One region of the Kocuria sp. KRD140 genome, then DNA from elsewhere that is predicted to be linked to it. Evidence: predicted binding sites of a transcription regulator. Region 1 holds the regulator's gene; the other holds the start of a gene.
What was found. The regulator HrcA, encoded in region 1, represses chaperone genes, less so after heat shock. The targets are predictions, from matches to a motif close to TTNGCACTCGNNNNNNNCGAGTGCNAA.
Positions count from the first base shown of each region.

Region 2: the regulator HrcA is predicted to act here: its motif matches at 2,229-2,255, upstream of groES (co-chaperone GroES).

Region 1 covers NZ_JABFAW010000001.1:49,374-64,915, forward strand. Annotated here, with positions in the region: gene J1M36_RS00190 (quinone-dependent dihydroorotate dehydrogenase) at 1-230, opposite strand, end outside; gene J1M36_RS00195 (isoprenyl transferase) at 417-1,208, opposite strand; gene recO (DNA repair protein RecO) at 1,288-2,046, opposite strand; gene leuA (2-isopropylmalate synthase) at 2,138-3,892, opposite strand; gene J1M36_RS00210 (LCP family protein) at 4,064-5,503, opposite strand; gene J1M36_RS00215 (GTPase Era) at 5,770-6,819, opposite strand; gene ybeY (rRNA maturation RNase YbeY) at 6,872-7,327, opposite strand; gene J1M36_RS00225 (PhoH family protein) at 7,375-8,460, opposite strand; gene J1M36_RS00230 (GerMN domain-containing protein) at 8,605-9,561, shown strand; gene J1M36_RS00235 (16S rRNA (uracil(1498)-N(3))-methyltransferase) at 9,584-10,345, opposite strand; gene dnaJ (molecular chaperone DnaJ) at 10,342-11,484, opposite strand; gene hrcA (heat-inducible transcriptional repressor HrcA) at 11,547-12,569, opposite strand; gene J1M36_RS00250 (DUF3097 family protein) at 12,733-13,578, shown strand; gene J1M36_RS00255 (DUF4870 domain-containing protein) at 13,792-14,223, shown strand; gene hemW (radical SAM family heme chaperone HemW) at 14,229-15,473, opposite strand; gene lepA (translation elongation factor 4) at 15,473-15,542, opposite strand, start outside.
Region 2 covers NZ_JABFAW010000007.1:74,224-89,765, forward strand. Annotated here, with positions in the region: gene groL (chaperonin GroEL) at 110-1,693, opposite strand; gene groES (co-chaperone GroES) at 1,801-2,097, opposite strand; gene J1M36_RS06665 (ABC transporter ATP-binding protein) at 2,431-3,186, opposite strand; gene J1M36_RS06670 (iron chelate uptake ABC transporter family permease subunit) at 3,183-4,220, opposite strand; gene J1M36_RS06675 (iron chelate uptake ABC transporter family permease subunit) at 4,213-5,190, opposite strand; gene J1M36_RS06680 (siderophore ABC transporter substrate-binding protein) at 5,270-6,250, opposite strand; gene J1M36_RS06685 (class I SAM-dependent methyltransferase) at 6,412-7,782, shown strand; gene J1M36_RS06690 (glutamate--cysteine ligase) at 7,886-9,031, shown strand; gene tsaD (tRNA (adenosine(37)-N6)-threonylcarbamoyltransferase complex transferase subunit TsaD) at 9,053-10,132, opposite strand; gene rimI (ribosomal protein S18-alanine N-acetyltransferase) at 10,119-10,664, opposite strand; gene tsaB (tRNA (adenosine(37)-N6)-threonylcarbamoyltransferase complex dimerization subunit type 1 TsaB) at 10,676-11,362, opposite strand; gene alr (alanine racemase) at 11,469-13,421, opposite strand; gene J1M36_RS06715 (glycosyltransferase) at 13,536-14,771, shown strand; gene J1M36_RS06720 (phosphatase) at 14,782-15,542, shown strand, end outside; gene J1M36_RS06725 (cytochrome P450) at 15,539-15,542, opposite strand, start outside.

The DNA.
Region 1 (15,542 bases):
TGGGTACCGGTAGCGCCCTTGTCGAAACCCGCGGCCAGACCGAATGGGGACGGGAAGGTGAGCCCCATGACATGGACCTCGTTGCCCGGATCCGGGCGGGTGAGGCGGTGCAGCACCCGCCCCAGGCCCACACGGCGGGCCAGCTTGATCCCCGCGAACCCCACGGTGTGGGCGAGTTCCGGGTCCATCCAGGAGAAAACGAGATTGAAAAAAGCGGGGTACACGCGCATGTGGCCAGTTTTTCACACGGGGTGCCCGCTCCCGGACCACCTCGGGCGCATCACCGGCGGGTATGCCAAGTGGGCGCTGATACCACGGGAAGACGAGTTCAGGTTACATACAATCTCAATCTCAACTCGAATTATAAGTATCAATATTCAGTTGAAACTCTAAATACTGAGGACCCAATTCGGCGGTTACTCCCCCGTGGCCGGGGCCATCTGATCCATCGCTCCCCCGTATCGTCGGTTGCGGTGAGCGTAATCCTCTACCGCACGCCACAGCACACGGCGGTCCATGTCCGGCCACAGGATATCCAGGAACATCATTTCCGCGTATGCGGACTGCCACAGCATGAAATTGGACAGCCGCTGTTCTCCCGAGGACCGCAGGAACAGGTCCACGTCCGGTAACTGGGGCTCATCCAAGTACCGCTGGACCATGTCCTCGGTAATCGACCCGGGCATGAGCCGCCCCTCCTGGACGTCCCGAGCCATCGCGACCGCGGCGTCGGCGATCTCCGCGCGACCGCCGTAGTTCACGCACATGGTCAGCGTGATGACATCGTTGTCCTGGGTCTCGCGCTCCGCGGTCTCCAGTCGGTTGATCACGGACTTCCACAGGCGGGGGCGCCGCCCTGCCCACCGCACCTTGATCCCCCATTCCTTGAACGTGGGCAGCTGGCGGGACATCACGTCCCCCGTGAAGTTCATGAGGAACGCGACCTCGGCTGGGGACCGTTTCCAGTTCTCCGTGGAGAACGCGTACGCGGACACGTACGGGATCCCCAGGTCGATGGCTCCCGCGACGACCTCCATGAGGGCTCGCTCACCCTCCCGATGCCCCTCGGTACGCGGCAGTCCGCGGTCGTTGGCCCAGCGGCCGTTGCCGTCCATCACGAGGGCCAGATGTCGGGGAATGGCATCGCGATCCAGGGCGGGCACCGTGGCACCGCTGGGATGGGGCGGCGGCGGGGCGAAGCGGCTCATGCGGGGATCCTTTCGAGAAGCGACGGGGTGGTCCTCCCCCACCCTAGAACTTCCCACCGAGTAGCGGGCACTCCCCGCCTCAGCCGTCCCCGCGATCCACGAGGGCCAGGGAACGCACCGTGCGCTCCATGTGCCATTGGATGTACGCCGCCACGAACCCGGCAGCTGCGCGCGCGGTCTTGGTGCCGGCGGCGTCGATCGTGGACCAGTCCCCGCGCAGCAGCCCGTCCAGCAGCACGAACGTGGCCGCACTGGGCGCGGCGGATCCCGGCGGACGGCACTGAGGACACACCGCACCGCCGAGGGCCGCGGAGAACGAGCGATGAGGCCCGGGAGCCCCGCACCGTGCGCAGTCCACGAAACTGGGCGTCCAACCGGCCAGGGCCACGGCGCGTAGCAGATAAGAGTCCAGGATGCGCCCCGGCTCGTGCAGACCACGCGCGAGGGCAGACAGCGCTCCCACGAGCAACTGGTAGTGCTGGACTGCGGTGTCGTAGTCGTCCGCGGTGAGTTTCTCCGCGGTCTCGACCATGGCCGCCGCGGCGGTGTATTTTTCGTAGTCGGCCACGATGCTCTGCCCGTATGCCCGTTTGCCGATGGCCTGCGACACGATGTCCAGGTTCCGTCCGTGCACGAGCTGCACCTGGGCCACGTGGAAGGGTTCCAGGCGCGCACCGAACCGCGACTTGGTGCGCCGCACACCCTTGGCCACCGCCCGGACCTGGCCGTTCTCGGCCGTCAGCAGGATCACGATCCGGTCCGCTTCGCCGAGGTCGTATGTGCGCAGCACCACGGCGTCGTCCCGATAGCTGCGCGATGCGAAGGTTGAACGGGCCATCGGGTCATTGTGTCACCTACCCCGGACACGACTCCGCTGCGGCGCACCCGGGTGCCCGCAGCGGAGTCGTCGGAGAAGGGAAGGAGCGCGCTCAGTCCTGCTGGGCCAACTGCGCGTCACGCACGGCGCGGTTGACCGCGGAGATCACGGCCTTCAGGGACGCTCGCGTGGTGTTGTTGTCCATCCCCGCACCCCACAGCACGCGGTCACCCACGGCGAGCTCCACGTAGCTCGCGGCCTGCGCGTTCGCGGACGCGGACAGCGTGTGCTCTGTGTAGTCCAGCAGGCGCACGTCCACGCCCTCCGCGTTGAACAGCTGAATCAGCGCGTCGATGGGCCCGGTGCCGTGCGCGGTGCGCTCGTGGTGCTCGCCGCCCACGTCCAGGCCGATCTCCAGGACCGTGTTGCCCTCGTCCTCGGCATGGGTGGAGATGGACGTGATGCGGTAGTGACCCCACAGCTCGCCGCCGCCGTCCTTGGCGGGCAGGTACTCGTCGGTGAAGATCTTCCACAATTGCTGCGCGGTGACCTCCGAGCCCGAGGTTTCGGTGTACTTCTGCACGACCCCGGAGAACTCGATCTGGGCCCGGCGGGGCAGGTCGATGCCGTACTCGCTCTTGAGCAGATAGGCCACGCCACCCTTGCCGGACTGGGAGTTCACGCGGATCACGGCCTCGTAGCTGCGGCCCACGTCCTTGGGGTCGACCGGCAGGTACGGGACGGCCCATTCCATGTCATCGATGTCCACGCCCCGCTCCTGCGAGTCCCGCTGCATGGCCTCGAAGCCCTTCTTGATCGCGTCCTGGTGCGAACCGGAGAACGCGGTGAAGACCAGGTCACCGCCGTACGGGCTGCGCTCGGGCACGGGCAACTGGTTGCAGTACTCCACCGTGCGGCGGATCTCCTCGATGTCCGAGAAGTCGATCTGCGGGTCAACGCCCTGGGTCAACAGGTTCAACCCCAGGGTCACCAGGTCCACGTTGCCGGTGCGCTCGCCATTGCCGAACAGGCACCCCTCGATCCGGTCCGCCCCGGCCAGGTAGCCCAGCTCGGCGGCGGCCACACCGGTCCCGCGGTCGTTGTGGGGGTGCAGCGACAGGATGATGTCGTCGCGGTGGTACAGGTGCCGGCCCATCCACTCGATCGAGTCCGCGTAGATGTTGGGAGTGGCCATCTCCACGGTCGCGGGCAGATTGATGATCATCTTGCGACCGTCACCCACCTCGAAGGTCTCGGCGACCTCGTTGCAGATCCGCGCGGCGAACTCGAGCTCGGTGCCCGTGTAGGACTCCGGGGAGTACTCGTACGTGACGTCGGTGTGCTTGAGCTGTTCCTCGTACTTGCGGCACAACCTGGCACCGGTCAGGGCGATGTCCACGATGCCGTCCATGTCGCGGTCGAAGACCACGCGTCGCTGCAGGGTGGACGTGGAGTTGTACAGGTGCACGATCGCGTGCGGTGCGCCCTCGATCGCCTCGTACGTGCGCTCGATCAGGTGCTCGCGGGACTGCGTGAGCACCTGGATGGAGACGTCCTCCGGGATCAGGTCGTCCTCGACCAGGGTGCGCACGAAGTCGAAATCGGTCTGCGAGGCGGACGGGAAGCCCACCTCGATCTCCTTGTAGCCCATCTTCACCAGCAACTGGAACATCTTCAGTTTGCGCTCGGAGTCCATGGGGTCGATCAACGCCTGGTTGCCGTCCCGCAGGTCTACGGCGCACCAGCGCGGGGCCGTGGTGGCCACCTTGTCCGGCCACGTGCGGTCGGACATGTCGAACGGGAAGTTGTGGTGGTACGGGGTGTACTTGTGGACGGGCATTCCGGAGGGACGCTGCAAATTCTTCATGGGAAGGGGGCCTTTCGATCAGAAGCTTGTGGGCCGGCACCACGGAACTCCGCAGCGGGTGGTCGGCCGTGAGGATCGGTTCAGGCCCCGCTGCGGCACGTAAGCAGGAGTAGCGTCATCCCTTGCCGCATGTGATCCAACGTACCACTAGGTCGCCGGCACACCGGATCGTTACCCCGCCGCGGTCTCCTGGCACGTGAACTGCTCCGCGGTCTGGCCCTGCAGGTCGTCGGGCAGGGCGGCGTTGCGGTCCATCGTGTCACCGCTACGGAAGTCCTGGCCCACCGCGACCTCGATCCCGGGCACGTCGTAGCTCGCCACGAGTTGGCTCGGTGAGACGTTCAGGACAGCGGCGACGTCGTCCGCGGCCAGCGCCCAGTTGGGGTTGTAGAACATCTGCGTGGCCGCGAGCTGCGTGCCGGAGGACGCGGTGCGCGCCTGGTCGTAGCCGGCGCGTTCGAGCACGCTCACGAGCTGGTGGTCCCGGCCCCCGGCGTCCGTGCGGTTGCTCACCGTGATCGGCACGAGCGACGGGTCCACGGCGGGGCCGGTCGCGGTGGGCGATGCCGCCGGCTCCGTGGGGTGCGCGGCACTCGGCGCGGGGGTGGCGGTCTCCCCCACCGCGTGGGAGGGCCCGGGGGACGCCGACGGCGCGTCGCGAGCCTCCGTGACGGAGACGTCCCGACGCAGGGTCTCGAAGAGCCGCTCGGCGGGCTTCTCGTCCAGCTGCAACCGGTTGGGGTCCTGCGGGTAGGGCTCGGACGGCGCGGTCACGAACGCGATCCGGCCGGGATCGATGCCGTTGAGCGCACCGGCCATGCCCACGAGGGTGGGGATGGAGGTCAACCCCTGGTCCACGTGTAGGTTTTGGGTCATCACCTCGGCGATGTGGTAGAGCTGCGGGAGGTTGGTGAGCGTCCCGTCCGCCTGGATCTTGCGCGTGAGGGACGCCAGGAACGACTGCTGCGAGCGGATGCGGGCCTCGTCCCCACCGTTGCCGAACGCCGCGCGGGAACGCAGGAACGCGAGTGCCTGTTCGCCCTCCACGGAGGAGATCCCGGCGGGCAGACGCAGCCCGGACTTGGGGTCATCCACGGGTTCGTTGACGCACACCTGCACGCCGCCCACGGCGCTGGAGAGTTCCTTGACGGCGTTGAAGTCGGCGAGCATGAAGTGGTCGATGTTCACGCCGGTGAGTCGGTTGATCGCGGCCACGGTGCACCCAGGGCCGCCGTGTTCCACCGCACTGTTGAGCATCCCGGTCGTGGCCGGGTACACGGTGCCGCTCGTGGGGTCCGTGCACTGCGGGATCCTGACCAAGAGGTCCCGGGGAAAGGAGACCACGGTGACGGCATCGCGGTTCTCGGTCACGTGCATGAGCATCATGACGTCGGTGCGGCCCTCGGCGTCGTCCTCGCTGCCGTATTCGCTGTTGCCCTGACCGTGGCGAGTGTCCGAGCCCATGACGAGGATGTCCAGGGGGCCGTCGTCCACGTTCTCGGCACCGTCGGAGAGGTTCAGGGGGCTCGAGGTGAGGTTGCCGGTCAGGCGCAGCGCGGCGATCCCGCCGATGCCGAGCACGGCCAGCAGCCCGAACACGGCCAGGATCACGGCGATCCTGCGTACCGAGGGGCGATGGACATGGGCGCGGTGATGACGTCCGGTCTGGCGCAGGTCGTACGCCTCGCCGTCGCGATTCGTGCGGCGGGCGGGATGCGTGCTCCACGGCGCGCTCGTACGCGAACTCCGGCGGCTCCGGCGTGGTGCTGAGCTGGGATCCACCGGTGACGTCTCCTGGGGTCTCGGATCGGGGGGGCGTGCGGCCCTGACTGGTGGGTCAGGCTACGGCACCGGGTTGGCGTGTGGTGTGTGTCCGGTCAGAACCCGAGCTTGGACAGCTGTCGGGGGTCCCGTTGCCATTCCTTGGCGACCTTGACGTGCAGGTCCAGGTAGATCCGGGTGCCCAGTAGAGACTCGATCTGGGCTCGCGCGCGCGTCCCGATCTCGCGCAGTCGCGCACCGCGCTTACCGATCACGATGGCCTTCTGGGAGTCCCGTTCCACGTACAGGCTCGCGTGGACGTCCAGCATGGGGTTGTCCGGTGAGCGGCCTTCACGTTCGGAGACCTCGTCCACGACCACGGCGAGCGAGTGGGGCAGTTCGTCCCGCACGCCCTCGAGCGCAGCCTCGCGGATGAGTTCGCCCATCATGGTGACCTCCGGCTCGTCAGTGAGGTCCCCTTCCGGGTACAGGGGCGGGGAGACGGGCATCAGCGACACGAGCAGCTCGGCGATCTCGTCCATCTGGAAGCCGTCCGCCGCGCTCACGGGGATCACGTGGGCCCATCCGGCCGGCGTGTCCTCGGTGCGCTGCGCGGCCGGGCGACCGCCGGCGCCCTTGGCGGACGGCGCCGCGTCGCGACGTCGTCGTCGTGCGTCGCGCTGGGCGCGCTCCTCGGTGACGACCTCGCGCCCGAGCTCGCTCACGGCCACGAGCTGTTCGGCGAGGCGCTGCTGGGGGACGAGGTCTGCCTTGGTCACGATCGCGACCACGGGGGTGCGCCCGACGGCGGCGACGACCTGCTGGGCGATGTACCGGTCCCCCGGGCCCACCTTCTGGTCCGCGGGCACGCAGAAGCCGATCACGTCCACCTCACCCAGGGTCTGGGCCACGACGTCGTTGAGCCGCTGACCGAGCAGCGTGCGCGGACGGTGCAGGCCGGGGGTGTCCACGAGGATCAACTGACCGTCGGTGCGGTGCACGATCCCGCGGATGGTGTGCCGCGTGGTCTGCGGACGGTTGGACGTGATCGCGACCTTGCGCCCCACGAGCGCATTGGTCAGCGTGGACTTGCCCACGTTGGGCCGGCCCACGAACACGGCGAAACCGGCGCGGAAGTCAGCGGGCTGTTCAGAGGGCTGGGTCATCGCGGGTCCTCGGTCGTTCAGTCGGTGCGGGGGTCGGAGGCGGTGCGGCGCCTCACGTCATGGTCTCCACGGGCGCGTCCCGGCCCAGGAACTCCTCGAGCAGCGAGCGCTGGGCGGTGAACATGCGGGCGCGTTCGTCCTCGTGGGCGTGGTCGTGGCCCAGCAGGTGCAGCAGGGAGTGGGTGGTGAGCAGGCACAGTTCGTCCTGGGTGCTGTGGCCGGCGGCCGCGGCCTGGCGTTCGGCCACGGGTGGGCACAGTACGACGTCCCCGAGGACGCCCAGGCTAGGGTCGTCGGGGGTGCCCTCGCGCAGTTCGTCCATGGGGAAGGACATGACGTCGGTGGCTCCGGGCAGGTCCAGCCACTGTTCGTGCAGTTCGGCCATGCGGGTCTCGTCCACTACGGCGATGCTGACCTCGGTGTCGGGGTGCAGGTGCCAGCGGGTGAAGGCGAGGTCCACGAGGGCCTCGAGCTGGTCGGTGTCCACGGCGCGGTAGGCGGTGGGCAGCTCGGCCTGTTCGGCGGGGGTGTCCCAGGGCAGGTCGAAGGCCACGCTCACGGGGTGTCTCCCCCGGTGCGCTCGGACGACGCCGCTCGGCGTTCGTCCTTGCGGCGGGCTCGTTCCACGCGGTGGCGGTTGGTGGTGTCGAACTGGTCGTAGGCGGCCACGATCTCGCCCACGAGTTCGTGGCGCACCACGTCCGCGGAGGTCAGTTCGCAGAACGCGATGTCGTCGATCTTCCCGAGCACGTGTTGGACTTGGCGCAGTCCGGACTTGGTGGTCCCGGGCAGGTCCACCTGGGTCACGTCACCGGTGACCACGATCCGTGAGCCGAAGCCTAGACGGGTGAGGAACATCTTCATTTGTTCCGGGGTGGTGTTCTGGGCCTCGTCAAGGATCACGAAGGCGTCGTTAAGGGTGCGCCCGCGCATGTAGGCCAGCGGGGCGACCTCGATGGTCCCGGCCTCCATGAGCCGCGGAATGGACTCGGGGTCCATCATGTCGTGCAGGGCGTCGTAGAGGGGACGCAGGTAGGGGTCGATCTTGTCGTTGAGCGAACCCGGGAGGAAGCCCAGTCGCTCGCCGGCCTCCACCGCGGGACGCGTGAGAATGATCCGGTTGACCTCCTTGGCCTGCAGGGCGCGCACGGCCTTGGCCATGGCCAGGTACGTCTTGCCGGTACCGGCGGGCCCGATCCCGAAGACCACGGTGTGCTCGTCGATCGCGTCCACGTAGGTCTTCTGGTTCACGGTCTTGGGCCGGATGGTCTTGCCCCGGGTGGAGAGGATGCTCGTGGACAGCGCGCTCGACGGGCGCAGGTCCTGGGCGTCACGCATCATGCGGGCCACGCGCAGCACCGTGCGTTCGGTGATCTCGGTGCCGCGCAGCGCCATCGCGAGAAGTTCCTCGAGTAAGGAGGCGGCCAGGCGGGTGTCGATCACGGGCCCCTCGAGGGCCACGTCCAGGTCCCGCACGGTCATCCGCACGGCCGGGAACTGCTGCTCGAGCAGACGTAAGGTCGCGTCCCCGTGACCCAAGGTCCGGACGGCGGTCTCCCGATCCGGTACGTGCACGGTGACGCGGGTTCGTTCGGTGGGCGGAGTGCTCAGTGCCTCGGTCCCTTCGGTTGGTTCGCTCATCGGGTCCAGCCTACCGGTGCGCGCGGACCCGGACCCGCCGGGACCGACGGGCTCGCACGCCGCAGGTTGCAATCCAATAACGGTCCGCCCGGATCCACGTGCGACGTTAGCGCCCGTGGCTTCCGGTGGGTAAGTTGTGTAGCCGTGAAAAATCCCGCAGGAACGACCGAGCCGCAGCGTCGTCGCGCCACCGCGCCCGGCGGACTTCGGCGCGCCGCGACGGGGGCGCTCGCCGTGTCGCTCGCCGCGGTCGTGGCCTCGTGCGGGACCGCCGCCGACCGACCGGACCACAACTCCGAAGCCGCCCCCGGGATCGCCTCCGCACCCATGAACACGGACACGGCGATGGAAGGCGTGGCCACCGAACAGGCCCCCGTGTACTGGGTGGGCACCGGGGACCAATCGCGCTACCTGTTCCGCGAGTTCCGCACCCCGACCTCCCAGGACACGACCGACCCCGTGGCCCAGGCGGCACTCATGGTCACCTCGGCCACCCCCGCGGACCCGGACTACCGGTCCCTGTGGTCCGCCGTGGACACCGTGGGCACCTCCGTGTCCCCGGACGGAACCATCACCGTGGACCTGCCCGCCGCCGCGTTCGCCTCCCAGCTCTCCTCGCAGGACGCGCGGGTCGCACTGCAGCAAATGGTGTACACGGTCTCCGCGGCGGCTGTGACCGCCGGGCTGTTGGACTCGTCCACGGCCAAGGAGGTGCGGGTCCTCGTGAACGGGCAGAGCGGGTACAAGGCCTTCGGAGCCGTGGAACTTAATGCCCCGCTCACGCGTGACTCTGCACTGGCCGCGCCCGTGTGGCTCGTGGACCCCCAGACCGGGGCGGAACCCAAGAGCCCCGTGACGGTCTTCGCCCGCGTGCTGCCCTCGGTGCGTGACGCCCGCTGGGAGGTGCTCGAGGACGACCGCGTCGTGCACAGTGGGAACGTCGCACCCGCTTCCCCCGGCTCAGATCCGACCACGGGCACGGAACTACGCACGAGTGTCACGCTCGACCCCGGGACGTACACCGTGCGCGTGAGCGGCACGGACGATTCCGGCACCACCGTGTCCGACGATCACGCGATCACGGTGCGCGCCGGGGACTGAGCCCTCCCCGTTGGGTCCCGGGTCAGTCCCAGAGCCCGAGCACCGCGTGCAGCGCGGCCAGTGCCGCGGGTCCCGCGGTGGACGATCGCATGACAGTGGTCCCCAGGCGCATCGGCTGAGCACCGGCGGCGCACAACGCCTCGAGCTCTCCGTCACCGATCCCTCCCTCCGGGCCCACGATCACCGCGATCCGGGACCGATCGCCCCACCGGGTCACGTCCGGGGTGGACCAACGTGTGCTCGCCGATTCATGCAGCACGAGCCACAGCATCTGGGGTTCCGCAGCGATCAGCCGGGCCAGACCCGCGGTGTCCACCCAGTCACCGCGTTCGGGCCAGCGGGCGCGCCGGGACTGCTTGGCCGCCGCGGCCAGGGTGGAGTCCCACTTGGCCATGAGTTTGGCCGCGCGGTCCGCGTGGACGCGCACGATGCTGCGCTCCGCCTGCCACGGGATCACCCGGGAGACCCCGAGTTCCGTGGCGGCCTCCGCGGCCTGCAGGTCCCGGTCCCCCTTGGCGAGTGCCTGCACCAGCGTGAACTCCGGCTGCTGCGCTGCGTCGTGGTGGATCTCCTGGACGGTCACGCTCATCCGGTCCTTGGCCCCGGAGTCGAACGTGCACACCGCACGGGTGCCGTGCCCGTCCACGAGGTCCAGGGCCTCCCCCGCGCGCAGGCGCCGCACGGTCACCGCGTGCTTGGCCTCGGGACCCGCGACGTCCAGGACCTCCCCCGGGTGCGCCCGGGAGAGGTCCTCAGCGGGGACGTGGAAGACGGGGTTGGTCACAGGTCGTTGAACCGGTCCCGCAACCGGGAGAAGAACCCACCGGAGTGGTTGGTGTTCACGGTCGTACCGTCCGCTGCTTCCTCACCGCGCAGCTCGGCGAGTCGCTCGAGCAGTTCGCGCTGTTCGGAGGAGAGGTCCTTGGGGGTCTCCACCTCGAAGTGCACCTTGAGGTCCCCGCGGCCCTTGCCCCGCAGGTGGGTGACGCCCAGGTCGTCGAGCGTGACGGTCGCACCGGACTGGGTGCCGGGATCGACGTCCACCGTGCGAGCGCCGTCGAACGTCTCGAGGCTCACGGTGGTGCCGAGCGCGGCGGCGGTCATGGGGATACGCAGGCGGGCGTGGAGATCGTCGCCCTCGCGGAGGAAGGTGGGGTCCGGGTCCACCTTGAGTTCCACGAAGAGGTCGCCGTTGGGTCCGCCGGCGGTGCCGGCCTCACCCTGGCCGCCCAGGCGGATGCGGTTGCCGGACTGGATGCCGGCGGGGATCTTCACGGTCAGGGGGCGGCGGTCGCGCACGCGGCCCTCGCCGTAGCACTCGTGGCACGGGCTCTCGATCACGGTGCCGAAGCCGTTGCACTGGGAGCACGGGGCCTGGGTGGTGACCATGCCCAGGATGGACTGGCGCTGGTACTGCATGTGCCCGGAGCCGCGGCACATGGTGCACGTCACGGGGCTCGTGCCGGGCTGGCAGCACGTGCCCTGGCACGTGGGGCACACGACGGCGGTGTCCACCGTGATGTCCTTCTCCATGCCGAACACGGCGTCCTTGAGGGAGATCCGCACGTTGATCAGGGCGTCCTGGCCCTGGCGGGTGCGGGACTGGGGGCCGCGCTGGCCACCGGCTCCCGCGCCCTGGAAGAACGTCTCGAAGATGTCGGAGAAGCCGAAGCCCGTACCGGGGAAGCCCCCGCCGAAGCCGGTGTCCGTGCCGTTCTCGTTGCCCGTGGCGTCGTAGACGCGGCGCTTGTCCGGGTCGGAGAGGACGTCATTGGCGTGGGAGACGCGCTTGAACTCCTCGGCGGCCTCGGGTGAGGGGTTCACGTCCGGGTGGAGTTTGCGGGCCTTCTTGCGGTAGGCGCGCTTGATCTCTTCGGCGCTGGCGTCCCGGCTCACGCCGAGGGTTTCGTAGTGATCGCTCACGATGTCGTCGTTTCTTCTTTCGTCGGTTCTACGGTTCTACGGTCGAGCGGGGCGGGCGGCGCTCACGTGCGCTCAGCCCCCAGGTTCTTGGACAGGTAGCGGGCCACCGCGCGCACGGAGGCCATGGTCGTGGGGTAGTCCATGCGTGTGGGCCCCACGACTCCCACCTTGGACGCGGCGTGCGGACCGTAACCCGTGGCCACCACGGACGCCTCCGCCAGGGGGTCGTCGCTGTGGTCGGAGCCGATGCGCACCGCGACCCCGCGTTCGTCCTGCTGCATCTCGGACAACAATCGCAGCATGGCTACTTGTTCCTCAAGCGCCTCGAGCACCGGGGAGATGCTCTGCGGGAAGTCCCCGCTGAAGCGCGCGAGGTTCGCGGTCCCGGCCATCACCAGGCGGTGTTCGTCCGACACCGCTGCGAGCACCGCGAGCGCCCCGGTCACCGCGGTCCCGGCGTCGCGCAGTTCCTCGGGCAGGGCCGGGGGCAGGGTCACGGCGGCGTCGGGGACGTCTTCCACGGGCGTGCCGAGCAGGCGTGCGAGCACGTGGGCGCGCAGCTCCAGCAGCTGGGCCTCGGTCAGGGTGACGGGCAGTTCCACGGTGCGTTGGGCCACGCGTCCGGTGGTGGGGATCAGGATCACGAGTACGCGGGCGTCCCCCACGTCCACGAGTTCCACGTGGCGCACGGTGATCCCGGTGCGCACGGGATACTGGATCACGGCCACCTGGTGGGTGAGCTGGGCGAGCAGGCGCACGGTGCGCTCCATGATGTCGTCCAGGTCCTGGGCGCCGTCCATGAACACCTGGATCGCGCGGCGCTGGGCGGAGGTGAGGGGCTCCAGGGCTGCGATCTGATTGACGAACTCGCGATAACCTCGGTCCGTGGGGATCCGACCCGAGCTCGTGTGCGGTGCCACGATCAGCCCGTCCTCCTCGAGGGCGGCCATGTCGTTGCGCACCGTGGCGGAGGAGACGGGTAAACGGTGGCGTTCCACGAGCGCCTTGGACCCCACGGGTTCACGCGAATGGACGTAGTCCTCCACGATGGCGCGCAGGATCTGCGCTCGGCGCGGATGCTCCATGTGTCTCACCTCCCGTTGCTGGCAATTCTGGCACTCAAGAGTTCACAGTGCTAATCCTGGCAGTCAAGGGCCCGTGGGTCAGGGGCCGATTTTGATACGCTCGCGGCTGATTCGCCTGCCCGGCGGCGCGCTCGCGCCGCGGCACGACGTGGAGGAGTCGCCCGTGAACGCATCCGGCTGGTCCTGGGGTCCCCAGGACCTAGGCAGTCCCGACGTCGCCCGCACCGGTCCCGTCTCCCGGGACGTCCCCGTGGCCCGGGACATGGTGCTCGAGGACGTGGAGACCATCGGCGGGATGCGCGTGGTGGGTCTGGAGGACCGGCACGGGCGCGTGAAGTCCTTCCCCCTGGGCCCGGGCTTCCTCCTGGACGGCGAACCCGTGCGGCTGGGCCCGCCCGAGACCCGCAGCGCCCCGGCCAAGCCCCGGATCACGCGTTCGGGGTCGGTCGAGGTCGAGAACTTGCGCGCGTCCGTGGCCAAGGAGTCGCGTGTGTGGGTCGAGGGGTACCACGACGCCGAGCTCGTGGCCAAGGTGTGGGGCCACGACCTCGCGGTCGAGGGCACCGTGGTGGAACCCCTGCACGGGATCGACGACCTCCCCTCAGCCATCGCCGAGTTCCACCCCGGCCCGCAGCGCCGGCTCGGGATCCTAGTGGACCACCTGGTCGCGGGCTCCAAGGAGTCCAGGATCGCCCAGGAGGCGCTCGCGGTCCCGGGTGCCCGGGACAATGTGCTCATCCTCGGACACCCCTACGTGGACATCTGGCAGGCCGTGAAGCCCAGCGCCCTGGGGATCCGGGAGTGGCCCGTGATCCCGCGCGGGGTGGATTGGAAGACCGGGATGGCACGCGCGCTGGGCCTACCGCACCGCACACCCCAGGACGTGGGGCGGGCGTGGCAGGCGATCCTTGCACGAGTGAACACGTACGCAGACCTCGAACCGGCCTTGCTGGGCCGCGTGGAGGAGCTCATCGACTTCCTCACCGCCCCGGACGCCGCCGATTCCTGACCCGGGCTGCGCCTGACCTGCGGTGACCCACGACGTCGACGGCGCTCAAAGCCGGTGGTCTACGGCTTCGGTGACCCGCGTTAGCGGTAACCCTCAGCGTCGGTGACGCCTGGTATCGTCGTCCGGCGCGAGCCACGCGGGAACGACCGTAGGATGGGAGCACCGGCGTCCACCGACCCGGATGGCTACCGCCCGTGAAAGGCACACCCGCTCGTGACTGACGCTGCTCCCTCCCCCTCCACTCGCTCCGCCGAGACTCCGTTCGAGTCCGTGGCCCCCGTGGCGCAACCCCTGGACGTGTCCCAGGACCGGCAGTGGGCCACCCTCGCCCACCTGGGTGGCGTGGTGGGCGTACTGCCCAGCTACATGATCCACCGGGTGTTCAAGGACCGCGGTCCCTTCACCGCTCAGGAATCCCGGGAAGCCGCCAACTACACCATGCTGCCCACCCTGGTGATCCTCGCGGGCATCGTGCTCTCACTCATCCCGTTCATCGGATGGCTCTTCTCGGTCATCGCCGCCGTGACCTGGCTGTTCCTGGCCATCACCTCCGTGCGCGCGGGCGTGACGGTCAACCGCGGCGAACCGCACCAGTACCGGTTCAACACCCACCTCTACGACAAGTTCGCGGCCCGCAACTCCTGACACGGTCACCAGTCGAGCAAGCGGCGCGTCACGGCGTCGGCCATCAGACGCCCCGCGTCCGTGAGGACCGCGGACCCGCGGAGGGCGGCGGCGCCGTCCAGCCAGCCGTCGGCGATCAATCCGGCCACCGCGTGCCGCCCCTCCGGGCGCAGCCCCTCGAGCGGGATTCCCTCACGGATCCTGATCCCGAGCATCACGTGTTCCACGTACTGCGTCTCGCCATCCAAGGTCTCGCGGCCCACGGCCGGTGAGTCACCCCGGCGCACGGCGGCCGTGTAGGGCAACGGGTGCTTGAGATTCCACCAGCGCACGCCGTCACTGTGTGAGTGCGCCCCCGGGCCGATCCCCCACCAGTCCTGATTGCGCCAGTACGCGAGGTTGTGCACGCTGCGGTTCTGCACCGCGCTGCGCCCGTGGGCCGCGCGGGACCAGTTGGACACCTCGTACCACTCGAACCCGGCCTCGCGCAGCAGCGCGTCCGCGAGCGTGTACTTCTCCGCCTGGTCGTCCGGATCCACGTCCGGCACCTCACCGCGGCGGATCTGGGCGGCCAGCTTGGTGCCGTCCTCGATGATCAGGGAGTACGCGGAGACGTGGTCGGGGTCCATGGCCAGCGCGGCCTCCAACGAGGTGCGCCAGTCGGCCACGCTCTCCCCCGGTGTACCGTAGATCAGGTCCACGCTCGCGCCCAGTCCGCGGTCCTTGGCCCAGCCGACGGCGCGCGGGACGTTCGCCGGCGTGTGCGTGCGTTCCAGCACGCGCAGCACGTGGGGCACCGCGGACTGCATCCCGAAGGACACCCGGGTAACCCCGGCCGCGGCGAGCACGTCGAACGTCTCCTCGCTCACCGAGTCGGGGTTGGCCTCCACGGTGACCTCGGCGTCCGGGGCCAGCCCGAAGCTCTCCCTGGCCTGCTCGAGCATGAGCGCGAGCTCCCGGGCGGGCAGAAGGGTGGGCGTACCCCCGCCGAAGAACACGCTGTGCAGCGCGCGCGGCGGTGCCCCGGCGGCGTCGAGCACGGACCGGGCGAAGCGGACCTCCGCGGCGGCGTCGGCGTGGTAGTCGCGCTGGGAGACGCCGTCCCCGAGCTGGTCCATGGTGTAGGTGTTGAAGTCGCAGTACCCGCAGCGCACCGCGCAGAACGGGACGTGGACGTACAGGCTCAGGGTGCGATCGGTGGCACGGGCGACCGACGCCGCGGGGAGCGCGCCGTCCCGGGGTGCGGGATCACCCTCCGGTTGGGCGGGCATTACTTCTTCTTGTCCTTCCCGGTGTCCTCGTCCGAGGACAGCGCGGCCACGAAGGCCTCCTGGGGGACC
Region 2 (15,542 bases), on a different contig from region 1:
TCGCGGTGCGGGTCCTTACGCGACACGACATGGGAAAAGGCGGCCCACTCCCGGGAGGAGTGAACCGCCGATTCCCGGTCACCCACCGAGGTGGGCGGGGTGGGACGCGTCAGGCGTCCTCGCCCTTGTGCTCGGCCACGAGCGTCTCGGTGGTGAGCACGAGCGCCGCGATGGACGCCGCGTTCTGCAGAGCGGAACGGGTGACCTTGACGGGGTCGATGATGCCCGCGGCGAGCAGGTCCTCGTACTCGTCCGTCAGGGCGTTGTAGCCGTTGCCGGGCTCGAGGTCCGCCACACGCGCCGCGACGACGTTGCCGTCCTGGCCCGCGTTCTCCGCGATCCAGCGCAGGGGCTGGGTCAGGGCGCGCCGCACGATGGTCACGGCCGTAGCCGCGTCCCCGGTCAGACCGAGGTCCGTGCCGTCGAGCGCCTTGGAGGCGTGGACCAGCGCGGAACCGCCGCCGGCCACGATGCCCTCCTCGAGGGCCGCGCGGGTCGAGGACACGGCGTCCTCGATGCGGTGCTTGCGTTCCTTCTGCTCGACCTCGGTCGCAGCACCGACCTTGATCACCGAGATGCCACCGGCCAGGCGCGCGAGGCGCTCCTGGAGCTTCTCACGGTCCCACTCGGAGTCCGTGCGAGCGATCTCCGCCTTGATCTCCGCCACACGCTCGGCCACGGCCTCCGAGGAGCCCGCACCGTCCACGAGCGTGGTCTGGTTCTTGGTCACGGTGATCCGGCGGGCGTTGCCCAGCTGGGACACGTCCACGCCCTCGAGCGAGATGCCGAGCTCGGGGGTGATCACGGTCGCATCCGTGAGCACGGCCAGGTCCTGCATGATCGCCTTGCGGCGGTCACCGAAACCGGGGGCCTTCAGGGCCACGACGTCGAGCGTGCCGCGCAGCTTGTTGACCACCAGGGTGGACAGGGCCTCGCCCTCGACGTCCTCGGCGATGATGGTCAGCGGCTTCTTGGCCTGCAGCACCTTCTCGAGCACGGGCATGAGGTCCTGGACCGAGGAGATCTTGCCCTGGAACAGCAGCACGAAGGTGTCGTCCAGGACGGCTTCCTGGCGCTCCGGGTCCGTGACGAAGGACGGGGACAGGTAGCCCTTGTCGAACTGCATGCCCTCGGTGACGTCCAGCTCCACCTCGGTGGAGGAACCGTCCTCGATGGTGATCACACCGTCCGTGCCCACGGTCTCGAAGGCGCGGGCGATCAGTTCGCCGATCTCCATGGACTGCGCGGAGATCGCAGCCACGTGGGCCACGTCCTTGCCCTCCACGGGGCGGGCGTTGTCGAGCAGACGCTGGGCCACGGTGGCCACGGCAGCTTCCACGCCGCGCTTGATGTCGCCCGGGGCCGCTCCGGCGGCCACGTTGCGCAGACCCTCCTTGACGATGGCCTGCGCGAGGACGGTCGCCGTGGTGGTGCCGTCACCGGCGACGTCATTGGTCTTGGTGGCCACTTCCTTGGCCAGCTGGGCGCCGAGGTTCTCGTACGGATCCTCGAGCTCCACCTCACGGGCGATGGTCACGCCGTCGTTCGTGATGGTGGGTGCGCCCCACTTCTTGTCCAGGACCACGTTGCGCCCGCGGGGGCCCAGCGTGACCTTGACGGTGTCGGCCAGTCGGTTGACACCGGATTCGAGCGCTTTGCGAGCGGCGTCGTTGAACACCAACTGCTTGGGCATGTGTGCTCCTTACGAAACGAGAAGGGTGTGGAAATGACGGCGCGGTGCCCGCGTGGCCCGTTCTCGGGCGAACGTCCGGGCACCGCGCACGAAAGTCGTTGCGGGGATTACTTCTCGATGACGGCCAGCACGTCGCGCGCGGGGAGCACCAGGTACTCCTCGCCGTTGTACTTGACCTCGGTCCCGCCGTACTTGGAGAAGATGACCACGTCACCCTCCTTGACGTCCACGGGGATGCGGTTGCCCTTGTCGTCCACGCGGCCCGGGCCCACGGCCAGGACGGTGCCTTCCTGCGGCTTCTCCTTGGCGGTGTCCGGGATGACCAGACCGGAAGCGGTGGTCTGTTCAGCGGCCAGCGGCTGAACCACGATGCGATCCTCGAGAGGCTTGATGGAGACCGACACGATCTCTCCCTTTCTTCTAGGCGTGTGAGACGGTGTGCGAACGCGCCGTGTCATGGGGTCCCATGACCGCGTCCGCCACAGGCCAGTTGGCGTGCCAACCGTCGTCGCGGTGCCGATTGAGCGCCTGGCCTTTAGCACCCTCACCATGAGAGTGCTAATCATCACTGTAGGGAGACGGGCCGCACGCGGTCAAGGCGCGCCCGCCACGCTCGCCTCTGGGCGCAATCCACGGGTACGACGCCGCTGTCCCCAGCCTCCCCGCGGCCGCGTCAGTAGTGGCCGGCGAGCCGTCCGTGCCGCGTCAGTAGTAGACCGCGAGCCGTCCGTGCCGCGTCAGTAGTAGACCGCGAGCCGTCCGTGGGGACCGTCGTGGCACGTGACCGGGGTGTCGAACACGCGCGTGAGGGTCTCGTCCGTCATGATCTGCTCGGGCGGGCCGAACTCCACCACGCGACCGTCCTTCACGGCGCAGATCCAGTCCGAGTAGTGGCTCGCGAAGTTGATGTCGTGCAGCACGATCAGCACGGTGCGTCCGAGCTCGTCCGCGACGCGGCGCAAGTGATGCATCATGTGCACCGAGTGGCGCATGTCCAGGTTGTTCAGGGGCTCGTCCAGCAGGAGGTACTCGGTGTCCTGGCACAGCACCATGGCCACGTAGGCGCGCTGGCGCTGACCGCCCGAGAGCTGGTCCAGGTAACGGTTCTGCAGGGGTCCCAGGTCGAAGAAGTCGATCGACTCGGAGATGATCCGCTCGTCGTCCCGGGTGATCCGCCCACGCGTATAGGGGAAGCGACCCAGCGCCACGAGCTGGCGCACGGTGAGCCGCGCGGTGAAGTGGTTCTCCTGGCGCAGCGTGGAGACCACCTTGGCGAGTTCGCGCGGCGGCGTCCTGCTCACGTCGTGACCGCCGATCTCCACGGTGCCGACCTCGGGACCCAAGAGGTGACCCATCATGGTCAACAGCGTGGACTTCCCCGCGCCGTTGGGCCCCACGAGCGCGGTCACGCCACCGGCGGGGATCTGCAGATCCACCGGCCCGATCGCCAAGTCCGTGCCGTACTCCTTGACCAGTCCGGTCAACTGGATCACAGTCTGCCCCTCCTCAGGATCACGAAGAGGAAGACACTGCCACCCACCAGCTCGATGATGATGGACACAGCGCCCTCCGCGTAGAAGACGTTCTTCAGGACGAAATAGGCCCCGGACAGCACCGCGAAACCGATCAGCGCGGCCATGGGGAACACGTAGCGGTGGTCGTGGGTGTCCGCGAACTGGTACGCCAGGATCGCCACGAGGAACCCCAGGAACGTCATGGGCCCGATCAGGGACGTGGAGACCGCCATCAGGATGGACACCCAGAACAGGGTGAGCAGCAGCTCCCGGCGGTGGTCCATGCCCAGGTTCGTGGCCACGTCCCGCCCCATGGCCATGACGTTGAGCGTGCGGGAGTGCACGTACAGAGCCACCGTGGCCACCACGCACAGCGGCACGGCCAGCGGGAAGTACCCGGGATCCGCGTTGGCCACCGAGCCGAACAAGCGGGCGCTGAGCACGTCGAACTCGCTCGGTGAGAGCAAGCGCTGCATGAAGGTGGACACCGCGCCGAGCCCGCCGCCCAGGACGATGCCGATCAGCAGCATCACCTGCACGTTGGCGTACTTGCCCGAGAGCAACCAGCCGTAGAGCCCCAGCGCGAACACGATCATGAGGCTCACCTGCAGGGCGTACTGCGGCAGCCCCTGCACCGCACTGACCCCCACCGCACCCAGGAAGTAGACCGCCGAGGTCTGGATGAGCACGTACAGGGACTCGAAACCCATGATCGACGGCGTGATGATCCGGTTGTTCGCGGCGGTCTGGAACGCGACCGTGGCCATGGCTTGGCTCACCGCCACGATCAGGATCACCACCACGCTCGTGGCCCGGGACTCGGCGATCCGCCAGAACCCCGGGGTGCCGAACGGCAGGGGGTTGTCCCACGTGAGGATGCCCGCGCAGAACACGAGTCCCGCCGCGAACAAGGACAGCGCGGTGATCCAGTAGCGGTGGCGGTGGGCTGGGGAGACGAAGGCCCCCGATCCAGTGCGCGCCCGGTCGTGGCGCAGCGCGGTCACCTCAGACATGGCGCCGGCTTCGCAGCAACAGGGCGATGAACACCGCAGCGCCCACGACGCCCAGGATCAGGGACACGGGGACCTCGAACGGCGCGATGATCGTGCGCCCGATCAGGTCACACACCGTGACCAGGCCGATCCCGAGCAGGCACACCCACGGCAGGTTGGAGCGCAGGTCGTCGCCCCGGAACAGGGACACCACGTTGGGCACGATCAACCCCAGGAACGGCAGGTTGCCCACGACCACCGTGACCACGCCGGTGGCCGCGGCCACGAGTCCGGTGCCGATCAGGATGATCCGGTTGTAGTTCAATCCCACGTTGGTCGCGATGTCCTCGCCGAGTCCCGCCATGGTGAGCCGGTCCGCGGTGATGACCACGAGCACCGCCACGAGTGCCACGACCCAGAGGGTCTCGTACTGGCCGCGCAGCACGGACGTGAAACTGCCGGCGAACCACACGCCCAGGTTCTGCAACCGGTCCGTGACGAGCGCCAGGTAGGTGGAGATCGACCCCACCACGGCCCCGAGCATGATCCCCACGATCGGCACGATCAGGGAGGAACGCAGCGTAACCCGGCGCAGGAACGCGAAGAACACCATGGTCCCCACGAACGCGGCCACGATCGCGCCGATCATCCGCGCGCTCAACCCGGCGTCCGGGGCCAGGATCATCATGAGCAACAACCCCAGCCCGGCCCACTCGGTGGTGCCCGTGGTCGTGGGTTCCACGAACCGGTTCTGGGTGAGCAACTGCATGACCAGCCCGGACATGGCCATCGCGGCACCGGCCAGGACCAGGGCCACCGTGCGGGGAATCCGGGTCAGACCCAGGAACTGCTCACCCTGGGCGTCCGAAAGGTCCGCGACCCCCGTGACCAGGGACAGCCAGAGCAGTCCCAGGACCACCAGCAGGGCGAGCCAGAACTTCCAGTCCCGGGCCACCCCCGTGCGGGTCGGACGTTGTGCAGTGGAGACCATCACGTGTGCTTCCTGGATCATGCCGAAGCCCCGCGGGAGGCTCCCGCGGGGCGTCGGTGGTCGTGCGGGGTGGGAGGGATCAGTTGCTCCGGCCTCCCAGTTTCTCCGCGATGTCGTCGAGGATCTCGGTGTAGGTCTGGATCCCCTCGTTCGTGTAGGTGTCCGCGGGCAGGTAGACCACGTTGCCGTTCTTCACCGCGGGGACGTCCTTGAGGGCCTCGGACTTCTCGATCACCTCGGACGCCGGGCTGGCACCCTCGGAGGTCTTCACGCCCGCGTCACGGTCCAGCACGATGAGCAGTTCCGGGCGGGACTGGGCGATGGCCTCCACGGAGATGTCGTCCCCCTGGTGGTTGTCGGAGCCCTCGACCTTCAGCGCGGGCTGCAGCCCCACCATGTCGAACAGCGGGCCGATCGTGCGTCCCTTGCTCGGTGCCACGTACCCGATGTCACCACCGGAGACGATCACGCCCATCGTGGACTGGCCGTCGTAGGCGTCCTTGGCGCGCTGGGCGGCCTGGTCGAGCCCGTCGGTGAGTCGGCGGGCTTCCTCCTGCTTGCCGAAGACCTCGCCCAGGGCCGTGGTCTGGCGCTTGAGTTCCTCGTCCAGCGGCTGATCGTCGCGCGGATCCAGTTCCAGCATGGCGGCGTCCGGGACGAGCTTTTTGATGTCGTCGTAGTACTGCGCGAAGCGCTGCCCGTTGATCACGAGGTCCGGGTCCACCCCGGCGATCGCCTCGAGATTCGGTTCGCGGTGCGAACCCAGGTCCACCACGGCGTCGTCGTTCGCATAGGAGATGCCGTTCGGGATCAGCTGCTTGGGGGCGGCCTTGAGCTGTACGCCCCAGTCCGCGAGCGTCTCGAACACCCGGTTGTCGGTGGCCACCACGGACTGCGGCGGTGCGGGAACGGTCTGCTCGCCCTTGTTGTCCGTGACGGTCACGGTGGCCGAGGACGCCTGGGTGTCGGAGGCGTTCTGGGCGTTGGCACCGCATCCCACGAGGGCCAGTGCCGCCACGGCACTCAGCGCCACACCGGGGATCAATCGGTTCATGGACATGGATCTTCTCGCAATCTCGCGGGGTCGTCTGTTACGGGCGGCCAGCCACTAGGTGAGCCTAACCTAATTAGGGATGCGGATCGTAATGTAAATGGCTCTGTGACGGGCGTCGCGGCCCGCGCGTTCGCCGCGGCTTCCCCGCGCCGTGATGTGATGGACGCGTGAACGCCTCCACCGCTCCCGACGACGCCGAGACCCGCAGCCTCGCCCAGCTGCTGACCCCGCAGGGGATGCGGCTGCTGGATTCGCTGGGCCCCTACGACCCGGAGGCCACGCTCGCGCTCTCCCAGTCCCTGCGAGCACAGGGCCACGACCCGGAGCTCGTGGCCGCGGTCCTCACCCAGTCCCGGTTGCGCGCCAAGGCCCACGCCAAGTTCGGGGACTTCGCCCGTCACATGGTGTTCACGCGCGACGGTGTGGAGCAGGCCACCCGGTGGTCGGTGGCCGCCCTGCACGCCCAGCGGTTCGCGCAAGCGGGGATCGAGCACGTGGTGGACCTGGGATGTGGGATCGGCGCGGACTCGCTGGCCCTGGCCGCGCTCGAGCGCACGGTCACCGCGGTCGAGCGGGACCCGGTCACCGCGGCCGTGGCGACCGTCAACCTCACGGGCTGGCCGCGCGCCCGGGTGGTGTGCGCGGACGCCCAGTCCCTGGACCTGGACGCCCTTGAGTCCGGTCCCGCGCAGGGCGTGTGGTTGGACCCCGCGCGCCGGGTCTCGGGTCACGGCCGCATGCGGCGGTTGTTCGACCCCGAGGCCTTCTCCCCTCCCCTGTCCTTCGTCACGGACCTCGCGGACCGGGGGCTCGCCGTGGGTGCCAAGCTCGGTCCCGGCATCCCCCACGAGCACGTCCCGCGCGCCGCGGAGGCCCAGTGGATCTCGCAGCACGGTGACGTGGTGGAGGCCGCGCTGTGGTTCAACGCCGTGCGCCGCCCGGACGTCGCACGCGCCGCCCTGGTCCTCGGGCACGACGGCGCGCCCCGCCTTCCCGGCGCCGCCGACGACACGCTCGTGCCGGGTGAGGACGCGCCGGGTGCCGGGGACGGCCGGAGCGGTGACGCATCCCGGGACGGTGCCGCGGCGTCGTCGGCGGCCGAACTGACCTCCGCGACGTGGGAGTCGCCCGCGGCGGAAGGGGATCTGCTGGGCGCGGTGGGGCAGTACTTCTACGAGCCCGACGGCGCGGTGATCCGCGCGGGGCTCGTGACCGATCTCGCGCAGCGCATCGGAGCGCGGCTGATCCATCCCGCGATCGCGTACCTGAGCTCGGACACGCTCGTGCACACCCCGCTGGCCACCGCGTACGAGGTGCGCGAGGTGCTGCCCCACACCGTGAAGACCCTCAAGAAGTGGGTGCGGGAGCAGGACGTGGGAACGCTGGAGATCAAGAAACGCGGCACGGACGTGACCCCCGAGCAATTGCGTAAGCAACTTGCACCCCGGGGCACACAGCGAGCGACCCTGGTCATGACGCGACTCGAGCAGGCGGGGAAGGAACGGCGCGTGGTGCTCGCCGTAAACCTCGTACACTGATACCCCTGTGTTCGGACCGCGCGCGACACCCCGGTGGTCGGCAACGACGTCCCGGTTCAGGTCACGACCGCCGATCCCGGTGCACCCATGAGAGGACCACGCCGTGCAGATTGATTTCCACAGCTCCGAACGTTCCACCCTGGGTGTGGAGTGGGAGGTCGCCCTGGTCGAGCGCGAGAGCGGCGAGCTCGCCCCGCGCGGCCAGGAGGTCCTCGATGCCCTCGTGGCGCAGCACCCGCAGTTCGGTGAGGAGGGGGACCACCCCCATGTCACGGGCGAGTTCCTGCAGAACACCGTGGAGATGGTGACCGGTGTGTGCGACACCGTGGGCGAGGCCGTGGACCAGCTCGCGGACACCCAGGACCGGATCCGGGAAATCACGGATCCTCGGTCCCTCGAGATCTTCGGCGCGGGGACCCACCCGTTCTCCCAGTGGGCGGACCAGCCCGTGGTGGACAAGGAACGCTACTTCAAGGTCCTGGACCGGGCGCAGTACTGGGGCCGGCAGATGGTGATCTTCGGGGCCCACGTGCACGTGGGCATCGACCACCGGGACAAGGCCCTGCCCGTCCTGGAGGGCCTGCTCAACTACTACCCCCACCTGCTCGCGTTGTCCGCGAACTCGCCGTACTGGTGCGGCCAGGACACGGGGTACGCGTCCCACCGGGCACTGATCTTCCAGCAGCTGTCCACGGCGGGGCTGCCCTTCCACTTCGACACGTGGGGCGAGTACGAGTCCTACGTCAACGACCTCATCGAGACCGGCGTGATCGAGGAGATCTCCGAGAACCGCTGGGACATCCGCCCCGTCCCCCGCTTCGGGACCGTGGAGATGCGCGTGTGCGACGGTCCCTCGACCCTGCGGGAGGTGGGCGCGATCGCCGCACTGACGCAGTGCCTGGTGGAGTCCTTCTCCCGTTCCCTCAACGACGGCGGGACGATCCCCGTGATGCCCCCGTGGCACCACCAGGAGAACAAGTGGCGCGCCGCGCGCTACGGTCTCGAGGCCGTGGTGATCCGGGACACCCGCAACCGCGAGCGCCTGGTCACGGAGGACCTCGCGGATCTGCTCACCGATCTGGAACCCCTCGCGGACGAGCTCGGCTGCGCCCGCGAGCTCGCGCACGTGGAGACCATGATGAGCGGGGCTGTGGGCTATCAGCGCCAACGGCGCGTGGCCCGGGAGAACGGCGGGGACCTGCGCGCCGTGGTCATGGACATCGTGGAGCGCAACCGCTCGGAACGCTGATCCGGATACGGCCCGGCAGGACTACGCCGCGGGCATCGACACCGTGGACACCGGCAGGCCGGGGTCCGCGGTGAACGAGATCCCGGTGGGCTGACGGCCCTGCGCCACCAGCCGGGAGCCCAGGGCGGCCACCATCGCGCCGTTGTCGGTGCACAGGGACAGCGGCGGGATCACCACGGGAATCCCGTGCTCACCGCACCGCGCGGTCACGACCTCCCGCAACCGGGAATTGGCGGCCACGCCCCCGCCCATGAGAAGGGTGGTGATCCCGTGTTCGGTGCACGCCAGCACGGTCTTGCGCGCGATCACGTCCACGACCGACTCCTGGAAGCTTGCGGCCACGTCCGCCACGGGGACGGGTTGACCGGCGGCGTCGAACGCCTCGACCACGCGGGCCACGGCCGTCTTCAAGCCGGAGAAGGACATGTCGTAACGGTGCGGACCGGGATTCTCGGCCGACCCCATGTACTTGCCCGCCGTCAGCCCCCGGGGGAACGCGAAAGCCGTCGGGTCGCCGTCCTTCGCGGCCTTGTCGATCGCCGGTCCACCGGGGTAGGAGAGTCCGAGCAGGCGGGCGACCTTGTCGTAGGCCTCGCCGGCGGCGTCGTCGATCGTGGCGCCCAGTAGCCGCACGTCACTCGTGATGTCGGGGACGGCCAGGATCTCGGTGTGGCCCCCGGAGACGAGCAGCGCGCCCAGGCCGTCGGGCAGCTCACCGCGGTCGTCGAGCAGACCCACCCCCACGTGGGCCACGAGGTGGTTGATCGCGTACAGGGGTTTGCCCGTGGCCACCGCGAGTGCCTTGGCCGCCGCGACCCCTACCATGAGCGCCCCGGCGAGCCCGGGCCCGGAGGTCACGGCGATCGCGTCGAGCTGGTCCAGGGTCACACCGGCGTCGTCGAGCGCAGCACGCACCGCGGGGACGAACGCCTCGAGGTGCGCGCGCGAGGCGATCTCGGGGATCACCCCGCCGAAGCGCACGTGTTCGGCCATGGACGAGGACACCGTGTTGGTGAGCAGCTCGGTGCCCCGCACGATCCCGATACCCGTCTCGTCGCACGAGGACTCGATGCCCATGACGAGCGGTTCAGCGGTGTTCATGAATGGTCCTTCCGTCCGCGCTGCGGGTGGGCTCCTTCGCGGGGACTAGTTCGCAGCGCATGATCAGCGCGTCGTGGCCGGGCCCGTAGTAGTGCGCCCGGGTGTGGATGTGGTGATAGCCGAAGTGGCGGTACAGCTCTTGTGCCCGCGGATTGTCCGCCCGCACCTCGAGCATCATCTCGGTGGCGCCGCTGCGAATCGCGGCCTCGTGCAGCACGCGCAGCAGGGCACTGCCCAGGCCCTTGCCCTCGTGGTCCTTCGCGACCGCGATGGTCTGCACATCCGCGACCGGCGGGATGCTCATCATCCCCGCGTAGCCCACGATCTCCCGGTCCCGGGTGAGCACCCAGTACTGCCGTGTGGGGTGGGTCAGTTCCTCGTGGAACATGTGCCGGGGCCAGGCGTCCTCGGGGAACAGGACGGTCTCCAGCGCGTACACGTCCTCGAGGTCCCCAGGTTGCATGGGGCGCAGCGCGTAGCCCGCCGGTAACGACGACGCCGCTCCCACCGCAGCCGCGTGCCCTCCCGTCATGGGGTGGCCCGTCATCGTGTGGCCCGCTTGGGGGATGCGGGCACCTTGGCGTCGGAATCGCGCAGGTACAGGGGGGACGTGTCGGTGCTCAGTTCCTGACCGCGGCTCGTGATCGCCCACGCCGCCCGGGCGAGATCTGCGGCGGAGGGGTGCAGGTCCGAGAATCCCGGGACCGCGTGCGACAACCGATCGGGGTAGAGCCCCGCACCGGAGCCGTAGCACGGCAGCGCGGGAACGTCCTCCGGGGAGCCAACCCGGGGATCGCCCAGCGGGGTGATCACGGGTCCGAGCTCGTCCTCGTGCACCCGGTAGTCGCGGCGGTAGAGCTCCTTGCGGCGCGCATCGGTGACCACCACGAACTCCGCATGACCCGCGGCGAGCGCCTCCGGGGCCACGTGGAACGCCGCCGCGTCCAGGGAACACACCCCATGGACAGGCAGGGCCCATGCAAAGCCCAAGGTGCGACCGGTCACAAGTCCCGCGCGCAGACCCGTGAACGGTCCGGGACCGGTGCCCACGAGAACGGCGTCCAGGTCGGTGCCGGTGAGGCCCGCCTCCGCCATGAGGTCGTGCACGGCGGGAGCCAGGGCCTCGGCGTGGGATCGGGTGTCGACGGTGTCGAACCTGCTCAAGACCTCACCGTCCCGGGACAGTGCCACGGACGCGATCGACGAGGAATCCAGACTCAGCACAAGCACCCGAACAGTCTAAGCCCGGCCCCGCAACCGCTCCGGGCCCCGGCGACCGCCCGCCGCCATCACTCCGGGCTCCGGCCGCCCCTCGCCCCGGCACTGCGTGGCGAGGTCACAACTGGAGGGGGTCCGCCCAACGGGGTCCGTAGCCGCGCACGATCACCGCGCGCGGTTCATCGCTGAGTTGCTCCGCGGATTCCCACTCGTCGTTGAGGGCGCGGATCACGTCCGCCGCGGAGGGGGAATCGCCCTCTCCGTCGGAACCTGATCCGCCGGAGAGCACCGCCCCACTGAGATCCGCGGGGTCCTCACCGTCCGTGGTCCCCACGGTGGACTCCGCACCCGTCGCGTCCGACACCGGATCCGCCGAGCCGGGCCCGTCCTGCGTACCCCGCGCCCGGACGATGTCGATCACCAACCGGGAATCGCTGAGGTGTTCCACCTTGCCGGTCCCCCACTCCACGACGGTCACGCACGTGTCCACGGTGTCCTCGAGGTCGATGTCGTCCACGTCCGCCGCGGAGTCCAAGCGATAGGCGTCCACGTGCACGAGATCGGGTCCGCCCGGGCGGGGCCCGTCCGGATCGTTGGGGTGCACGCGGCTCAACACGAACGTGGGGGATATGATCCCGTCGCGCACGCCGAGGCCCCGGCCGAGCCCCTGGGTGAACGTGGTCTTCCCGGCGCCGAGGTCACCGTTGAGCATGACCAGGTCCCCGGCCCGCAGGTGCTCGGCCACCCGCTCGGCGAGCACCCGGGTGTCATGAGCGGTGTCGGGATGCCGAGTCACGGTCCAGGCGGCACCGTCCGCCGCGCTCCCGGCTGTTCCGACGCCGTCGGCATCGGGAGCGTTCACGTACTCCCGGGGTACGCGCGGCGAGATCCTCGTGACGATCTCGTAGTTGATCGTCCCCGCGGCATCCGCCCACCGCGTAGCGGACGGGTCCTCCCCCGCCCCGAACAGCACGGCCTCGTCCCCCACGCGCACGGGCGGTTCCGCCGCGGACGAGTCCACTCCGGGCGGTTCCGATCCGGACGACGACGCCGCGGGCTCCCCGCCCCGCGACAGGTCCACGACGCACTGGTCCATCGCGATCCGCCCCACCACGGGGTACACCCGGTCCCCGATCCGCACGGGGGCGCCCGTGGCTACCCGGGGAACGCCGTCGGCGTAGCCCAGCGGGATCAGCGCAAGGTGCGTTGGCCCGGTGGTGCGGTACGCGAAACCGTACGAGACCCCGTGGCCCGCGGGCACGGCTTTGACGTTGGCCACACGGGTCCGCAGGGTCATGACCGGGCGCAGGCCGAAGTCCTCGGGGGTGCGATCCGCGAACGGGCTCAGCCCGTACAGGCCCAGCCCCACCCGCACGGCGTCGCGGAGCACGAGATCGGGGTCCGCCATGTCCTGTGCCCCGAATAATCCGGGGGTGTTGGCCGCGTGGATCAGGGTGGGGTCCAGGCCCGCGTCGCGCGCGATCCGCACCGCATCGCTGAGTGCGTGTAATTGCGCAACGGTCTCGGCCTCGCGCTGCGGTTCGTCCGCGACGGCGAGGTGCGTGAAGATCCCTTCCACGCTCAGCAGACCGGCGTTCTGAGCGGCCACCACGCGCTCGACGAACCCGGGCCACTCCTCCACCGTGGCACCGTTGCGGCCGAGCCCGGAATCGAGTTTCAGGTGCACCGTGGCCGGGGTGCCCGTGTCGCGGGCGGCGGCCAGAACGGCGTCGAGCTCCCACCCGTTGAGACCCAGGCGGACGTCGCGTCGCAGCGCCTGTTCGAAGTCCGTGGCAGGGGTGTGCAGCCACGCGAGCACGGGGGCGGTGATGCCCGCGTCGCGCAGGGCCACCGCCTCGGACGCGTGCGCCGTGCCGAGCATATGGGCGCCGGCGGCGAGCACCGCGCGCGCCACCGGAACCGCCCCGTGGCCGTACGCATCTGCCTTGACCACGGCGATCAGCGTGCGCCCCCGGGCGAGTTCCGCGAGGCGCCGCACGTTGTGCTGCACGGCGGAGAGGTCCACCACCGCGCTGCGTTCGCTGGGTTGCCGGGGCTGTCGGTCTGTCATCGCACTCACCATTCCATTGTGCCCTGCGCCGTCGGCACGCCCGGCCCCGCCCGAGTCACGCGCACTCGTTCCCGGGCGGGCGGTCCCGGTACGCCGCCCCAGTAGGCTGGTCGCGTGTCCTCTCCCGATCGGCCCCGTGTCCTGCTGCTGAGCATGCACACGTCCCCCGTGGACCAGCCCGGGACCGGGGACGCCGGTGGCATGAACGTGTACGTGTGGCACCTAGCCCACGCGCTCGCCCACGCGGGCTGGGCCGTGGACATGGCCACCCTCGATCGCGATCCGTCCCATTCCCCCGGCATTCGCACGACGGACCTCGCCCCGGGCGTGCGGCTGCTCACCGTGGCGCTCGCGGGCGCCGCAGAGGTCCCCAAGGAGGGCCTGCCCCGGTTCGCTTATGCCTTCGGCGAGGCCCTCGCACAGCATTACGCCGACGACGCCGCGCCCGTCGTGCACGCCCACTACTGGCTCTCCGGCGTGGCCGGGCTCCACGTGGCCAGCTTCCTCCGGGCTCCCCTCGTCCTGACCCTCCACACCTCCGCCGCCGCCAAGAACCTGCGCGCCGGATCGGACGAGTCCCCCGAACCGGCCGAGCGGGAGGCCGCCGAACGAGAACTGATCGCCCACGCCTGCCGCACCGTGGTGAACACCCCCGCGGAACAGCGGCAGGTCGTGGAGCTGTACGGCGCGGATCCGGCGAGCGTGGTCGTGATCCCGCCCGGGGTGGACCCCGAGGTCTTCCACCCGCCGGTCCCGGACGAACGGGACAAGTTACGGAACGGGCCCTTCACCGTCCTGTCCGCGGGACGCATGCAACCCCTCAAGGGACAGCAGATCCTGGTCCGCGCGCTCGGAGAGTTGCACCGCAGTCACCCTGACGTTCCCGTTCGCTTGATCCTGGCCGGTGTGGGCTCCCCCGATTTCCTGGCCCACCTACGCGAGCTGGCGGACGCGGGGGGCGTGGCGAGCGCCGTCGACTTCCGCGGCTCCCTGCCCCGCGAGGACCTCGCCCGACTCATGGGCCGGGTAGACGCGGTGGCCGTGGCGTCGTCGTCGGAGACGTTCGGGCTCGTGGCGGTCGAGGCCCAGGCGTGCGGGACGCCCGTCCTGGCCACGGACGTGGACGGATTGCGCTACGCCGTGCGCGACGGTGAGACCGGCCGGCTCGTCCCGGACCGCGAGCCCGCGAGCTGGGCGGACGCCCTGTACCGCGCGGCCCGGGACCCGGGCGCGTGGCGAGCAATGTCACACGCCGCTCGGCTGCGAGCGCGCGAGCTGACGTGGGACGACGTCGCCGCGCAGCACACTGCGGCCTACCTCGCCTGTGCGGCGCGCGAGCACGACGCCTAAACTTTCCCGTGTGACCACCGCGTACCTGAGCCGTGATTCCCTTGCCCGTTACCTGGACCGCTCCCGGATCACCGGGGCCGTCGCGACCCCCCGTGAAGCCAACCTCCGCAACATCCAGGGTTTCCTGGACGGGGACCAGCACCAGCACATGGGGGTCGAGCGCATCAGGGACTGGGATTTCGACTCCGTCTTCGAGCTCATGCGCGACCGCGTGGGGATCAACGACGACCCCGAGTACGCCGAGGGCCAGGACTCCATTTCCGCGCAGCTGTGCGTGGCCGGACTCGACCGCTACGCCGAGCTGTTCAGCCGCGCGGTGCAGGGCCGCAAGCGGTTGTTGTTCGCGACCGGTCATCCCTCCGGCCTCGCGCCCGTCTACGCCCGCCTCGCGCGGGTGGCCCGCAAGTCCGGGGCGCGCGTGCTGCGCTTCGACGAGGCCCTGCCGTTCGAGGACGGGGACGTCCGCCAGATCGAGGACGTCGTGATGGTCGAGCAGTACGGCGGCCTGCGCCACACCCACTTCCCCGAGCCCATGCAGCTGGTCCTCGATCACCTGCGGGACCAGGGCCGCGAGGCGCCGGACCTCGTGATCGCCGATCACGGGATGGCCGGGTACGCGGGCTCGCGGGCGGGGCTGTCCACCATCGCGATGGGTGACTGCAACGACCCCGGGATCTTCGTCGCTGAGGCCCAGGGGCAGGTGGAGGTCGTGGTCCCGCTGGACGACAACGTCCCCCCGCACCTCTACGACCCCGTGGTGGACTACATCAT